DNA from 3 places in the Shewanella livingstonensis genome. Region 2 is predicted to be linked to each of the others. Evidence: predicted binding sites of a transcription regulator. Region 2 holds the regulator's gene; each other region holds the start of a gene.
What was found. The regulator sigma-54, encoded in region 2, starts transcription at its own class of promoters, with help from an activator protein. The targets are predictions, from matches to a motif close to GTTGGCACGNNNNTNGNNT.

Region 1 (2,212 bases), 290 kb from region 2:
ACCTGAACCGGCTTCAGTATTGAGCATACTAATGGCTGGAGTGATACCAACACCACCAGTAAGTAAAATTAATGGCTTGTTGTTTTTACGTAAGGTGAAATCACCACTTGGTGCGCGTAACTTCACCTTATCGCCTAACTGAATATTGTTATGTAAGTGATTTGATACCACACCATTAGGTTCACGCTTGACGCTAATTCTGAGGTAATCATTACCTGCCGCGTCAGATAAGCTGTAGTTACGACGCATTGATACACCATCAATATCATCAAATACCAGTGTTAGAAATTGGCCAGCTTCAAAACTTGGTAAGCCTTTGTCATCAAATGGTTGAAAGTAGAATGAGGTAATAACTGAGCTTTCATCCACGCGTTTGACTAAAATAAACTCACGCTCCCCACGCCAGCTACCGGTTTTCTGTTCATTCGCACTATAAATGGTTTCTTCTGCTTCAATCAAAATGTTGGCTAATTGGCCATAAGCTTTAGCCCATGCGTCAATTACTTCGTCTGTAGCGGCATCACCAAGCACAGTTTTAATCGCCTGCAATAAACAGCTGCCAACAGCGTCATATTGATCAGGTAAAATACCTAATGCCACATGTTTTTGAACGATTTTACTCACTGCGGCGCTTAAATTACCCAGTTCATCAATATTGGCACCGTAAGCAATCACCGCATTCGCCAACGCTTTAGGCTGTGTGCCTTTACCTTGGTTGGTTTGATTGAAAAAAGGTAACACTTCAGGATGCTGGGCAAACAATAAAGGGTAAAAATGGCTGGTGATGTCATTAGCGTAAATTTGCAGAGCCGGAACGGTGGCTTTAATAATTTTAACAGTTGCAGTGTCTAACATTAATGATTCCTCTTAGGGAGTAAAATAGCGATAAGCTTCAATCAATTACCTTGTTATACCAATAACATTACACATAACGTGCCAACTTTCATCCTTCTGATTTATATGGAATAAATTTTAACAAGGTTAATTTGACCTAGATCAATAATTATGTCAAATTAACCTAAATTAGGTTTATTTGACTTATTATGAATATTGTTCCCTTTATCGACATTATAGAAGACTTAAATCGTGACCTGATAAAATCGGAGCGTTACTTACGACTGATTTTGGCTATTCAGCGTGCTATTCCATGTGACGTGGTGGCCTTACTGAAGCTTAAGCACGATCATCTGGTGCCTGTTGCGGTGGTGGGATTAAAACAAGAAGCATTAGCGAGGCAATTTTTAATTAACCACCATCCTCGTTTACAACATATTTTAGCCAACCCGCACATTACCCGTTTTGATGCAGAATCTACTCTTCCCGATCCTTATGATGGTTTAGTCGATGACGGTAGTGAACAATTGCACGTGCATGATTGTATGGGCAGCACTATTTATATCGATGGTAAAGCGTGGGGCGTGTTAACTTTAGATGCAATGAAAGCCGGTAGCTTTGATTCGCTTAACCCAACCGAAACCCGTGCATACATTGCCGCCGTGGCTGCAGCAATTAATACCAGTGAACATATTGAAGCATTAGAAGCTCAAGTTGAACGTAATCATCAAGTGGCGCAGTGCATGTTAGCGACTGCAGGGCCGTCGAGTATTATTGGTAACAGTGTCGCAATTACCGATTTATTGTCAGAGATAAATACCGTTGCCACTAGTGACTTATCGGTATTAATTACCGGTGAAACCGGCGTAGGTAAAGAGCTGGTTGCCAAAAGTATTCATCAGCAATCACGTCGCAGTGAGCAACCGTTAGTGCAAATTAACTGTGCTGCATTGCCAGAAAGCATTGTTGAAAGTGAACTCTTTGGCCATGTAAAAGGCGCATATTCTGGTGCGGTAAGTGATCGCCGTGGCCGCTTTGAATTGGCCGATGGTGGCACGTTATTTTTAGACGAAGTGGGTGAGTTACCACTTGCCGTGCAGGCTAAGTTATTGCGTGCGCTACAAAATGGTGAAATTCAACGTGTCGGCAGCGATAACATTGTCGTGGTTGATGTCAGAATTATTGCGGCCACTAATCGTAATTTACAACTCGAGGTAAAAGAAGGTCGCTTTAGGGCCGATTTGTATCATCGTTTAAGTGTATATCCTCTCCCTGTGCCGCCATTACGTGACCGCGGAAAAGACGTTATTTTACTTGCCGGTTATTTTTTAGAAAAAAGCCAACATCAACTTGGGGCCGCTAAACTCAGGTTGCAACA
Region 2 (2,212 bases):
CTATCTAACTCATTTCATTGAACGATATCTAAACAGGGTTAAATGTCATTGATGTATGTGGCAATCCATTACATTTTTTGAGATTGTCATTTTTATGGAAATCATCTAGGGATAAGCGGTAAATGAAAGCGTCACTCCAACTTAAAATGGGTCAACACTTAACCATGACCCCACAATTGCAGCAAGCCATTCGCTTACTGCAATTATCGTCATTGGAGCTACAGCAAGAAATCCAACAAGCATTGGATTCAAATCCATTACTTGAAATAGAAGATGAGTTTCCTGAAGCAAAAGATCCCATAAAAGAACATCGTGACCAAGCTGATACCGACTTTAGTGACAACAGCATAGTCAATGTTGAAAAAGACACCTCCACAGTCGACACAGCAGAATCCATGACCAAAGAAACCATGGATGATTTAGCCATGGATACCACATGGGATGAGGTCTATACCGCCTCACCGATGTCGGGTTCAGGCAGTGCGAGCATGCGCGATGATGACATGCCTTTCCAAGGTGAAACTACCGAAGGTTTGTATGAACATTTAGAATGGCAAAAAAATCTTACGCCATTTTCAGAGACCGATTTGGCGATTGCTACAGCCATTATTGATGCCATAGATGAACGCGGCTATTTAACCCAAAGCACTGAAGACATTCTCGAAGCCATGGGCGATGAAAATGTTGAGCTCGATGAAGTTGAAGCAGTATTAAAACGCATTCAACACTTTGACCCCGTTGGCGTTGCTGCACGTGATTTAAGTGAATGTTTGATCATTCAATTAGCCCAATATGCCAATACAACACCACATATTGATAATGCTCGACTGCTAATTAAAAACTATTTAGATTTAATTGCTGGCCGTGATTTCAGATTATTAATGCGTAAAACTAAGCTAAAAGAAAATGAATTGCGTGATGCCATCACCCTAATCCAGTCACTCAATCCCCGTCCGGGCTTATTAATTACCGCCATTGATGACGAATACGTCATCCCAGATGTCACAGTACTAAAGAAAAATGGCCGTTGGGTTGTAGAGTTAAATCCAGACAATATGCCTAAGATTGGCGTTAATCAGCAATATGCCGCGATGGCCAGAAATAGTAAAAGCTCATCTGACAGTCAATTTATTCGCGGTCACTTGCAAGAGGCTAAATGGTTTATTAAAAGTATCGAAAGCCGCAATGATACCTTACTCAAGGTAGCCAACTGCATTGTGAAATTTCAGCAAGGCTTCTTTGAATATGGTGAAGAAGCTATGAAGCCTATGGTACTTAATGACATAGCTGAAGCGGTAGAAATGCATGAATCAACTATTTCGCGTGTCACCACACAGAAATATATGCACACTCCTCGTGGGCTATTTGAACTAAAATACTTCTTCTCTAGTCATGTCAGCACAGATGATGGCGGGGAATGCTCATCAACAGCCATTCGTGCTTTTATCAAAAAGCTGGTTGCTGCAGAAAACCAGAAAAAACCGTTAAGTGACAGTAAAATGGCTCAACTTCTGGCAGAACAGGGCATAAACGTTGCTCGTCGTACGATTGCAAAATACCGTGAAGCAATGATGATCCCGCCCTCAAACCAACGTAAGAGTTTATAATCTACAGGTAATGGAGGAATTTTTATGCAAATAAATTTAACTGGGCGTCATGTCGACATAACCGAATCTTTACGTGAATACGTGCAAGGTAAATTTTCAAAGCTTGAACGGCACTTCGATCAGATCCATAATGTACACGTTGTGCTCAATGTAGAAAAATTACAACAAAAAGCAGAAGCTAAAATCAACCTTAATGGTGCAGAGATTTTTGCCATGTCAGAAAGTAATGATATGTATGCTGCTATAGACGCCCTGATCGATAAACTCGACCGTCAGGTAATTAAACACAAAGAGAAGTATACAAAACACTAACGATGGAACTTTGTACCATTCTGCAGCCGGAATGCACTACCTGTGCCACACCGGGCAGTAAGAAAAAAGTACTGGAACTCATCAGCAATTTAGTCGCTGCCCAGTACCCAACCCTGTCTTCGCAAGAGGTTTTTGAAAGCCTATTAGCGAGAGAGAAAATGGGTAGCACAGGTATAGGAAATGGCATTGCGATACCTCATGGTCGGTTGACGACCATTGATCACCCTATTGCGATATTTGTTAAATGTGAAGAAGCCATTGCCTTTGATGCAATAGATAAGCAGCCCGTGGAT
Region 3 (2,212 bases), 2.3 Mb from region 2:
GGGCCACGTTAAATACCTTTACCGATACGACAGGATCAACATCATGGATGCCTTGAGCAATCGCATCGGCCATCATGCGAGTATTATTAGACATAGAATCATAGAAAATAGTGATTCTGTCTTCCTGATAATTGTCTGCCCATGCTAAGTATTGATGAATAATTTGAGCCGGATTATCGCGCCACACCACACCATGAGAAGTCGCAATAATATCTACCCGCAGGTTAAAACTCAGCACCTCGTTAATTTTAGCGGTAACTAGTGAGCTAAACGGAGTTAAAATATTGGAGTAATAACGTAAGCATTGATCCATTAATTCAATTTGATCAACTTCATCATTAAACAGGTGCTCATCGCAGTAATGCTGTCCGAATGCATCGTTACTGAATAAGACTGCATCTTCGGTTAAATAGGTCATCATACTGTCAGGCCAATGGAGCATAGGGGTTTCTATAAACACTAATTGCTTGCCGTTACCGATATCTAAAGTATCGCCCGTTTTGACAATATTGAAATTCCATTCTGGATGATGGTGTAAGCCAGTAATTGAGTCGATAGCATTTTCGGTACAGTAAATCGGCGTGTTAGGAATTTTAGCCATCAAAGCTGCCAGAGCACCAGAGTGATCTTCTTCAGCATGATTAATCACAATATAATCAATCTTATCCAGATCAATCTCCATCTCAAGGTTTTGAATAAACTGTAAGCTGAAACGATGGTCAACAGTATCGATTAAGACATTTTTTTGTTCACGGATAAGGTAACTATTGTAACTCGTGCCTTTAGTGGTTTTATATTCAGTGCCATGAAAGTCTAATATTTCCCAATCACGTTGGCCAACCCAGTCGATATTGTTTTTAATGTGAATTGTCATATATACACCTGTAATAAATTTAACGTTAAAGTTGATAAGGATATTTCAAAAGTTAACTTCGTTATTGCAGGTGGCATGCCAACTATTTAAGTCTTTGATTGATAATGATAATATCCATTACCGAATATAAGTGGTGTCATTAGGACAACTCCTGGCGGTGTCATATATACATCATGGTGTCATAATGACCGTGACTGGTTAGACTTTATGCTAAGATTACTGATGACTATTTATCGTTAGCCAAGTCGCTGGTGATCTTCATTTGCTTGTTGCGAGTGAATCAAGTTTAAATTAGCATTAATAGCTTACGTGACCAATTATTATGGTGCGGGTGAGTGCCTAATAATGTAGGCCTACAAACGGTCTGTATGAGTTTGATATAGTTATTAATCAATTATTGATAATTTCAGAATGGATTTTGGCTTTGTTTGAACGTTTCCTGACTAGTCGCTGATGAGTAGACAGTTTGCTTAAAATCTTACAGTGCCATATAGCATTACATTTAACCTTCTATATTACGGTGACATTATCGAGGTCTTGTTGTTCCTTTAATGTGCGATCTTGTTGAATGTCACAAACAATATTACGGCCGCTATTTTTGGCTTTATACAAAGCAATATCGGCAAGTTTGATTAGGTCCTCCAATTCGTTTATCTGGTCATTATAATCTGCCACGCCAAAACTTGCGGTTATTGACAGCGAACCGCCATTGTCTAAAATCGTCATTTTTTGTATATTATTGCGGATGATATTAGCGAGATTAATGGCAACAAGTTTATTAGTGTTAGGTAAGAAAATGATAAATTCTTCACCTCCCCAGCGCGCTAAAATATCACTTTTTCTAATGTGTTGTTTTAACGTGTAAGCAATACTCTTAAGGACCGTATCTCCCGCAGCATGACCATAATCATCGTTTATTTTTTTAAACCAATCGATATCTAACAGGATCATTGAAAAGGTTTGCTGATTTCTAATGCCTAAATCCCATAGGGGATTAACGGCAATGGTAAAGGCGCGGCGATTATATAACTCAGTTAAGTGATCTAACTGGGCGGTCACTTCTGCATTAATACGTGCTTTATCCACTTCTTTTAAATTAAATGCCAATGCTAAGGCTAAAATAGACATTTCAATTAGCATACCTATCTCAATACTGTGAAATAGCAGAGTGTTATAAGGAATAATGCCCCAAGTTGTTGCCGCAGAGGTCGCTGCTCCGCCGGCTCCGAGAAACACTGCAGGAATAAAAAATTTAACGGTATTGTGGCCCTTTTTTAATGCTAACAACCCTAAAGAGATAAAAATAACCACTAATAACGACGTCAGTACGACACCTAC

Region 1: a site for sigma-54 is predicted at 923-941, ahead of hmpA (NO-inducible flavohemoprotein). Genes of this name have one in related genera too.
Region 3: a site for sigma-54 is predicted at 939-957, ahead of norV (anaerobic nitric oxide reductase flavorubredoxin). Genes of this name have one in related genera too.

Annotation. Positions count from the first base shown of each region.
Region 1 covers NZ_CP034015.1:4,700,180-4,702,391, reverse strand. Annotated here, with positions in the region: gene hmpA (NO-inducible flavohemoprotein) at 1-855, opposite strand, end outside; gene norR (nitric oxide reductase transcriptional regulator NorR) at 1,044-2,212, shown strand, end outside.
Region 2 covers NZ_CP034015.1:4,406,693-4,408,904, forward strand. Annotated here, with positions in the region: gene EGC82_RS19205 (RNA polymerase factor sigma-54) at 123-1,607, shown strand; gene hpf (ribosome hibernation promoting factor) at 1,632-1,919, shown strand; gene ptsN (PTS IIA-like nitrogen regulatory protein PtsN) at 1,922-2,212, shown strand, end outside.
Region 3 covers NZ_CP034015.1:2,155,259-2,157,470, forward strand. Annotated here, with positions in the region: gene norV (anaerobic nitric oxide reductase flavorubredoxin) at 1-874, opposite strand, end outside; gene EGC82_RS09310 (sensor domain-containing diguanylate cyclase) at 1,385-2,212, opposite strand, start outside.